Regions from separate parts of the Vibrio splendidus genome, predicted to be linked through region 3. Evidence: predicted binding sites of a transcription regulator. Region 3 holds the regulator's gene; each other region holds the start of a gene.
What was found. The regulator CRP, encoded in region 3, controls carbon source genes, mostly activating them, when cyclic AMP is high. The targets are predictions, from matches to a motif close to TGTGANNNNNNTCACA.
Positions count from the first base shown of each region.

Region 1 (3,286 bases), 910 kb from region 3:
CTCAACCCCGCATTAAGCAGGATCTCGACTTGCTGGTTGTCTTGCGTTTTTGCCGGTAAGTATAATTCTCGATTGACCATCGAAGAGAGCTCACTCTCTTCTAGAATCAGCCCTTGATATTCTTTGAGCAGGTTTTGAGTCGGCTCAATAAAAATCTCGCCACTATACCCGTCAACAATCGCTTGCTTACCATTCGCTTGAGCAAGATTGAGATTTACCCCCATAACCGAGGGAATGCCTAACGCGCGAGATAAAATAGCCGCATGCGAGTTCGCCGCCCCTTCCAAGGAAACGACAGCTAAAAGTTTTTCTTTGGGAATAGAGGCCAATACCGAAGCCGTTAGCTCTCGAACCACCAAAATAATTGGCTTATCTAGCGTGCGAAGTTCATGTTCAGAATTGTGAAGAAAATAGAGCAATCTTTGACCAAGCTCTCGGATGTCTTGTGCCCTCTCACGAAGGTACACGTCTGACATACGAGCAAAGCGATTCGAGTAGCTCTCAACAACCTGCCTTAATGCCCAATCGGCCTTATCGCCTTTCTGGATTTGGCTCTTAAGATCCTTACGTAACATTGGATCGTTCAGTAAGTGAGTAAACAGGTCAAAGATCGCCAACGCGTCTTTATTGATTTCACTGTCTAGGCGCTTTCGCATTCGCTTAAAGTCATTGAGAGCATTTTCGACGGCGACCGCCAGCATTTCATGCTCTCTTTCAACATTAAGCGTCGATGCTGGATAAACATCGGTGAGTTCAGGCTGAGTGTTGTCCCACCATAAATCACCAATCGCAACGCCCGATGAAGCTGCAATACCTTTAATCTTAGGTAGCTTCTGTTGCTCTAAAAGCCAATGGCCTTGAGTTTGAGCGTGCGCCACAATGACCGCAAGTTGTGCTGAGAGTGTGACAAGGAAGGATTCTTCCATCTCACTGAATAAACGAGGAGACTTCTGTTGAATGACCAATACGCCAAGCACTTGCTTGCGATGGATAATCGGAGTGCCGAGAAAAGAGTGATAAACCTTTTCTCCAAGCTCTGGAAAAAACTTATAAGCAGGGTGAGCAGACGCTTGTGCAAGGTTGATAGGTTCAGCACTTCTTTTGACAAGGCCAACCAGACCTTCGTCAAAACCAATGTGAATACTATTGCCTTTGAAGATCAGGCCTTGAGTTGCCATCAACTCAAGACGCTGCATATCATTATTTGCCAAATACACGGTGCAACATTCCGTCTGCATCGCACTGCATGTCTCTTTAACCAAAATATCAAGAGCCGTCGACACATCTTCAACTCTTGATACGTGTTCAACTATTTCCCTTAGTTGACTGAGCATGCTTAACCTCTACGCAATTTGCGTTTTCCTTTTGTTTTTCGCTCTTTAAACGGCATTGCTAAAGATGCGAATTCTTTCATAGCTCGACGGTAAACATCTCGCTTGAAAGAAACAACTTGTCGAACTGGGTACCAGTAACTCACCCAACGCCAACCATCAAACTCAGGTGTACTTCCACGCTGCATATTGATCTGCGATTCATCGCAATCTAAGCGTAAAAGGAACCACTTCTGTTTTTGTCCAATACAGACAGGTTTAGAATCCCACCGAACCAGTCGTTTGGGCAGCTTATAGCGTAACCAATGACGACTTGTCGCGACGATCTTTACATCCTTTTTAGTAAGGCCAACCTCTTCATACAACTCGCGGTACATTGCCTGTTCCGGAGTTTCACCTTCATCTATTCCCCCTTGAGGGAATTGCCATGAATGTTGCCCGTATCGTTTAGCCCAGAAGACCTGACCATGGTTGTTACAGATTACAATACCAACATTTAATCGGTAACCATCGCCATCTATCACTGGCCAACCTCTATCTAAATTTTTAATTACTCTGATTTTTCCACATATCCCCAATCGGAGCAAACTTAGTGACGTGACAAGCGCTATATTTATGAATATTAACTAAGAATATGGATAAGTTTTGCTCAAATTCTAGTTACCCACACAATAATGAGACATAGACCACATTTATTCACCTTTTCTGTGAATAACTATGTGAAGAATTACCCGCAATCGTTTTTTTTAATCCATAGATTCATCAACACCAAAAACACCAAGTCGAACAAATTTAATTTATTCCATTAAAAATCAAGTAATTAAAATTAAATTTTCATTTTTAAAAACATTAGAAAAGTAAAAGATCTTTCAAAAACAGAACGTGGTTAAAGATCAACCACTCCGATGTTTATCCACACTAGTAAGTGAAAGATTCATTTTGAACCCCATTTGGCAAGCATTTAATCCACCATAAACCCCTGTTTATTTATCCACTAAATTAATATTTCAATTAATTACCTTTATGTCCTGTGGATAACCATGAGTTTGATCCCTTTCCTAACAAGGAGATCATTTCTTAACCAGTCGTCATATGGTGATAACTTCTGGTAAAATCATTTTTTTGATCATGCCTTTTATTATGAAACCAGAACCACAAACACAACAAGAGCTGCTAGACAGAGCGTATGCTATCGCCGGAATGACCTTTAAAGAGCTCGCCGATGAAGCCGAGATGGTGATGCCAAACGACCTCAAGCGCGATAAAGGCTGGGTTGGACAGCTATTGGAATGGCACTTGGGTGCGCCCGCTGGCAGTAAACCAGAACAAGATTTTGCCAAACTCGGTATCGAGCTTAAAAGCATCCCGATTGGCTACTCTGGAAAGCCACTCGAAACCACCTTTGTTTGTGTCGCTCCATTGATGGGCGTGCAAGGCATAACTTGGGAAACCAGTCACGTTCGAAACAAGCTGTCTAAAGTGTTGTGGATCCCTGTTGAGGGAGAAAGAGAGATCCCGCTGGCAGAAAGGCATGTTGGCTCCCCATTACTCTGGACACCAAGCCTAGCTGAAAACGAACTCCTGAAAAGAGACTGGGAAGAGCTGATGGAGTTGATCGTGTTAGGTAATGTTGAACAGATAACAGCAAGACACGGCGAAGCACTGCATTTGCGACCAAAAGCGGCCAACAGTCGCGTGTTAACAGAAGCTTACGGTGCAAGTGGAAAACCTATCAAGACTAAACCACGTGGTTTCTATCTACGGACTCAATTCACCCATAAATTGCTGACAACCCATTACGCATAGAGCTTTTATTTAGCATAGATGGACCAAACTATCAGTATGTTACAAACCGCCTGTAACTAGAATCAATCTCTAGCTACGAACGCTCTCTAATGAGGTTTGAGCGCCAGTTCAATATCACAGTAGCTTTGGCTTGGCTCATTGCCAAACTC
Region 1 is NZ_AP025508.1:588,047-591,332, reverse strand. Features, by position in the region: gene ptsP (phosphoenolpyruvate--protein phosphotransferase) at 1-1,334, opposite strand, end outside; gene rppH (RNA pyrophosphohydrolase) at 1,337-1,855, opposite strand; gene mutH (DNA mismatch repair endonuclease MutH) at 2,472-3,137, shown strand; gene OCU90_RS02610 (DUF6482 family protein) at 3,224-3,286, opposite strand, start outside.
Region 1: a site for CRP is predicted at 2,007-2,022, ahead of rppH (RNA pyrophosphohydrolase). Genes of this name have one in related genera too.

Region 2 (3,286 bases), 880 kb from region 3:
TGGAGGCGGCTGAATTTCAGTCCACGTCGTATTCACGATATTACGCACTTGTCCTACCAAGAAACCTTGTACAGTTCGGTTGTATTCCGTGATGATCAAGTTATTTTCTTGAGTCTCATCTCGTGACGGTGGGAAGCCAATCGCGCTGCGCAAATCGATAACAGGCACCGATTCACCACGTAGAGACGCAACACCCGTAATATGGTGGTGAGAGCCCGGCAAGCGAGTGAGTACTGGCACTTTTAGGACTTCTTTCACTTTAAATACGTTAATCGCAAAAAGTTGACGACTGTTTAAGCTGAATAACAAGAGCTCCAGACGGTTTTCACCGACCAGTTTGGTTCTCTGATCAACCGAATTTAAAACGCCAGACATACAACACCTTAGTGACAAATAATAACTGTGGCTACAATAGCCTACTTCAATAGGTTAAAGCAAAGCGCCAATGCACAGAATGCTTAAACTAAGTACAACAAATGATGTTATACAAAGCTTAAGTACATGGAAAGGTTTCGGGTGAGGCTAAAAGACGAGTATAAGGAGTTAACCTTCAACAACTTTCATTAACAGTTGGCCATCATATAAGGCTTGTTTAACAAGCGCAGCACCAGGCATGGTTGCTTGTTTATAGAATCGAGATTCCACCAGCTCTAAATCTTGATGGTAAACCGATAAACTCTGCTCTTCGATACACTTTTGAATCGCAGGGTACAACACGCTTTTAGCCTGATTGATAACACCACCCACCAAGATTTTCTCAGGGTTGAAAAGGTTAATCACAATCGCTATCGCGGCACCTAAGTAACGACCTAGCTGTTCAATAACTTCAACAGCCAATGGATCGCCATCAGCAGCGGCAGCACAGATCTGTTCAATAGTGACATCTTCAAACACAGTTAAGGACGATGATTCACCATTAGCCAGTCGCTCTTTTACTTGATCACGGATCGCCTGAGAACTCGCGACTGTTTCTAAGCAGCCTCGGTTACCACAATGACAAAGTTTGCCCTGCTTATCGATCTGGATATGCCCAAGTTCACCGATATTACCGTGGCGACCTTGCAACACTCGGCCGTCAAGGATGATCCCAGCACCTACACCATGGTGAATCGAGATAAGAACTGAATTATCGTTGTCTTGTGAGTGACCAAACAGCTTCTCTGCTAATGCCCAAGCTCGCGTATCATTGGCAATAAAGACAGGCAGACCCGTTTCTTTGTAAATCTCAGGACCCAACGCTAAATTTTTAACGTTGTAGTGCGGCATCTGCAACACGATACCTTGCTCAGAATTCACAAGACCCGGTAGCGTAACCGCAATGCTTGTTACCCTATCGAGTTGCTCAGCATAGGTTTGGAAAAATTCATCAATTTCATGTAGAAGACGCGCAAGCACATCATCTTGGTCACGTTCATGAATATCAATCTTGGTATCGATAAGCACGTCGCCGCCCAATTCATGAAGCGCGATCGTCAAGTATCCGCGACCAAGACGCATCGACAGAAACTGCCAACCTTCGTTATTGGTTTGCAGACCGACAGCAGGACGCCCACGAGTCGTGGCTTCTTGAACCGTCGTTTCGTGAATAAGGTGAGCTTCAATGAGTTCACGGGTAATTTTAGTAATACTCGCCGGAGCCAACTCACTTTGCTTGGACAGATCGATACGAGAAATAGGACCTTTAAGGTCAATTAGTTTATATACACGACCAGCATTGACCTGTTTGATATGATCAATATGGCCCGGTTGAGCCATGTACATTTTACGCTCCAGAAATCATCAACGAGTTAATTTTTTTACTTTGCGAAGTAATTGTGAAGTCACTTGGTATATCGCCGTGACCAGTATCACGTATATACATGAATCTTTGTGTATCGAGTCAAATAGTTCGAGGAAAATTAACACCAAAATCGATAAATTGAGACTTAATTTTCAGAATAAAACATCGTTATTGAGCCCTGAATTCAATAATTAGAGACAAATAATGAAATATCTCCCTAGCTCCCAATAAATAATCAATTAATGCATATACTTAATTCAGTCTTTTAAAAGATTACTTGGCCTCACTCTAGGAGTATTCATGACAGCCGAATTAAGAAAAACGAAAATCGTCACAACGCTAGGCCCTTCTACTGATAAAGGTAACGTGCTTGAAGAGATCATCAAAGCCGGTGCCAATGTCGTCCGTATGAACTTCTCTCACGGCACCAGCGACGACCATATACAACGCGCAGAAAACGTCAGAGCAATTGCAAAAAGACTTGGCACTCAAATCGCTATTCTCGGTGACTTACAAGGCCCCAAGATTCGAGTATCGACATTCAAAGATGGTAAAATCCAACTTGCTGTGGGTGACAAATTCACTCTCGACAGTAGCCTAGGTTTAGGTGCAGGCAACCAACAAGCGGTCGGTCTTGATTATAAAGAATTACCTAACGACGTTTCAGCTAACGACATCCTGTTACTCGACGATGGTCGTGTTCAGCTGAAAGTGACCGAAGTGGAAGGCTGTCGCGTTCATACAGAAGTCATCATTGGCGGCCCACTGTCAAATAACAAAGGCATCAATAAAAAAGGCGGTGGCCTTTCCGCAGAAGCGCTAACAGAAAAAGATAAGCGCGACATCGTCACCGCAGCCCAAATCAAAGTGGATTACCTCGCAGTGTCTTTCCCACGCAACGGCGCAGACATGCACTACGCTCGTCAGCTTGCACGAGAAGCGGGCTTAGAAGCTCACCTTGTAGCAAAAGTAGAGCGAGCAGAGACGGTAGCCACTGTTGAGAACATGGATGACATCATAATGGCCTCAGATGTGGTCATGGTGGCTCGTGGTGACCTCGGAGTAGAGATTGGCGACCCTGAATTGGTCGGAGTACAAAAACAGCTTATACGCCGTGCTAGAGCGCTTAACAGAACCGTCATCACCGCAACTCAGATGATGGAATCAATGATCTCAGCACCAATGCCAACCCGTGCCGAAGTGATGGACGTTGCCAATGCGGTACTTGATGGAACAGATGCGGTAATGCTTTCAGGTGAAACCGCTGCCGGTGATTACCCGGTTGAAACCGTAAAATCGATGGCAGAAGTCTGTATTGGCGCAGAGAAAATGGCGGGCATTAATAACCAATCCAATTACCGTATTGACCGTACTTTTGTCACCGCCGAAGAAACTGTCTCAATGGCAACCATCTACTCTGCAAACCATATGGAAGGCATTAAGGGCGTAGTCACGCTCACCGAGTCAGGCCGTACTGCATTGATGATGTCTCGTCTAAGTGCTGAT
Region 2 is NZ_AP025508.1:2,663,956-2,667,241, forward strand. Features, by position in the region: gene OCU90_RS11805 (chemotaxis protein CheV) at 1-375, opposite strand, end outside; gene mlc (sugar metabolism global transcriptional regulator Mlc) at 544-1,761, opposite strand; gene pyk (pyruvate kinase) at 2,081-3,286, shown strand, end outside.
Region 2: a site for CRP is predicted at 1,837-1,852, ahead of mlc (sugar metabolism global transcriptional regulator Mlc). Genes of this name have one in related genera too.

Region 3 (3,286 bases):
CATTGAAACACTGGCTAAGCCTTTCCTTGAATTAGGCTACAAGGCTTGTGGCGACTACTTGTTTGAGAGCAAGAAGTTAGTGGCTAAGCACTACGAGCACCCAGACCCAAACCAACCGAAGGTGTTCATTAGTGAGTTGAAGGTAGAAGAGTGTTCAAGTGACTTACAACAGATCGTTGCGAAGTTGGTTGAGCAAGTAGACGCAAGTAAACTTCAAGGTCATGAGTTCTTGTTTGGTGGTCGCCTTTGGGATCTGAGCTTCGCGGATTTCCAAGTTCTAGCAAAAGAGAGTGAATACGCGTCTTGGCTAGCGGCTCATGGTTACGGTGCAAACCACTTTACGGTGAGTGTGAACCAGCTTAATGAGTTCGATGAAGTACAGACTGTGAATGACTATTTGAGTGATTCAGGTTTCACTATCAATGCATCTGGCGGTCAGGTTAAAGGCTCTCCAGAGGTCTTATTAGAGCAATCATCTACAATGGCAGACAAAGTCCCAGTTTCATTTGTTGAAGGCAACGAGGTGATTCCTGGTGGCTTCTACGAGTTCGCTAAGCGTTATGCGATGGCGAATGGTGAGCTTTATACAGGATTTGTTGCAGCATCGGCTGACAAGATCTTTGAGAGCACCAACGGTTAAAGAAAGATATGAGCACGGGCTTTACCCTAAAGATGCGAGTACGCTTCGCTTCGAGGAAGTTTACAAATAGGATTCAGTGAGTTCTTCTCGTATCTCGCATCTGCTCTCTAGATCTTTAGAAAACAAAAAAGCCACCAAATTTGCATTTGGTGGCTTTCAAATTTTTGGCTCAGTTAATCGAGATTAACGAGTGCCGTATACCACGATAGTTTTACCGTGTGCAGAAATTAGGTTCTGCTCTTCTAGCATCTTCAAGATACGACCTACTGTCTCACGAGAACAACCAACGATCTGGCCAATCTCTTGACGAGTGATCTTGATTTGCATGCCGTCAGGGTGAGTCATTGCATCTGGCTGTTTCGCTAGGTTAAGTAGCGTTTGAGCGATACGACCTGTTACGTCAAGGAACGCTAAGTCACCAACCTTTTGGCTAGTTACTTGTAGACGATTTGCCATTTGCGCTGAAAGGCGCATTAGGATATCTGGGTTCACTTGGATAAGTTGACGGAATTTCTTGAAAGAAATTTCAGCTACTTCACAAGGAGATTTTGCACGAACCCATGCAGTACGCTCTTGGTCTTCTTCGAAGAGGCCAAGTTCACCAATGAAGTCACCTTGGTTTAGGTAAGAAAGAATCATTTCCTTACCTTCTTCGTCTTTGATAAGAACTGCCACAGAACCTTTAACGATGTAGTACAAGGTTTCTGCCTTTTCACCAGCATGAATCAAAGTACTTTTTGAAGGGTACTTATGAATATGACAGTGTGAAAGGAACCACTCTAATGTTGGATCGGTTTGGGGTTTACCTAGAACCATAATATCTTACTTCCTCTGCAGGGTATGCTTGCCGCTTTCCGTATTTTAGCTAAGCCTGGATTGACTTGTAGGATAAGAGCACTCGTTGAGCGCTGCAAGCTATCTTGTGTTTCGTTTAAGAATAGTATCCTTTTTCAGGTACTATTTCTTGATTTTAATCGTGACCAAGCTACGATTTTTTACGCAAAATTGTGCACATGATCACGGTATGAAAAGTAATCAACCAGAATGGCGTATTGTTAACCTATTTTTCCGGTTTCGATGAGCTGTTGTAGGATGGGCCGTACAATGAGCTCCATAGCAAAACTCATCTTGCCGCCTGGCACTACAAGCGTGTTGTGGCGTGACATAAATGAGCCATCTATCATAGCCAGAAGGTAGGGGAAATCTACGTTTTTGATGCCACGCAAACGTATAACCACGAAGCTTTCGTCTAAACTTGGAATCCCTTTAGCGTTCAGTGGATTCGATGTATCTACGGTTGGGACACGCTGAAAGTTGATATGAGTGCGCGAAAACTGCGGGGTAATGTAGTTAAGATAATCATCCATTGAGCGAACAATAGAATCCATTACTGCTTCGCGTGAGTGCCCACGATCGCGTGTGTCACGAACGAATTTTTGGATCCACTCAAGGTTGACGATTGGCACCATGCCGATCAGCAAGTCGACGTGCTGTGAGACATTGATGTCGCCATCTACCACGCCACCATGAAGACCTTCGTAGAACATCACATCGGAATTTTCTGGGATCTCTTGCCATGGCGTAAAGGTGCCCGGCATTTGATTGTAAGGCACGGCTTCATCGAAGGTATGTAGGTAACTACGGACTTTACCCGTGCCTTCATTACCGTATTGACGGAAGAACTCTTCTAATGCGCCAAAATCATTGGCTTGTGGACCAAAGTAGCTGATGTGCTTACCTTGCTCGCGAGCCTTACGGATCTCGACATCCATCTCTGGTCGAGTGAAGCGATGGAAACTATCCCCTTCAACCCAAGCGGCCTTCACGTCCATCATATTGAACATTTTTCGGAAGGCTTCTGAGGTAGTGGTGGTGCCGGCTCCTGATGAACCCGTCACCGCAATAATTGGATGTTTAGCGGACATGACAACCCTTGTCTTTTGAGTAACTTACTTGTTAGCAATCGTTTACCACTATAACACGGCTCCTTTATGAGCGCAGCCTAGAAGCGTTTTGTGACTTGAATATCAACGGTTTCATGCAGCTCAGAAAACACGATGCTGACTTCCTTTGAGGCTAATTGATGTTTCACTTGATCAATCTTGTTTTGCAGTGAAACCTCTACGTCGCCGTAGTCTGTGCCTTCACGCAGCACGAATTCTTTAATGAGGTTTTCCAGTGTTTCTGGCGCAATGTCTTGCCATGGGATGATCATAAATACTTCTCTCTTTTATGTTCATAAATAGGTTTATTGATGTGTTGATTACTGTGTTTAGTGACGTCTACTACTCAGTCCTTAAAAAAGGCTCGGCCATTATGCCGAATCTTGGATACTTTCATAGTAAGCAGGTAATGCTTCTTCTAACCAAAACCTTGGTTTGAGCGTGCTACCGGTAATGAACCCCACATGGCCGCCTTTTTGAAACAGGCGATAGTCGATGTTGTCAGGTAACACGAACTTTGGAATTACGTCGTCTGTCATAAACGGATCGTCTTTGGCATGGATGATCTGAGTCGGTAGTTTAATCTTATTAAGTTTAGGAAGTGCTGAGCACTGAGCATAGTAGTCCTGAGCATTCTTGAACCCGTGCAGAGGCGCAGTAATCCGTTCATCAAACTCATACAGCTTGTCTATCTTCTTAATGG
Region 3 is NZ_AP025508.1:3,543,216-3,546,501, reverse strand. Features, by position in the region: gene OCU90_RS15965 (DUF1338 domain-containing protein) at 1-640, shown strand, start outside; gene crp (cAMP-activated global transcriptional regulator CRP) at 824-1,456, opposite strand; gene OCU90_RS15955 (phosphoribulokinase) at 1,696-2,565, opposite strand; gene OCU90_RS15950 (YheU family protein) at 2,643-2,855, opposite strand; gene OCU90_RS15945 (hydrolase) at 2,955-3,286, opposite strand, start outside.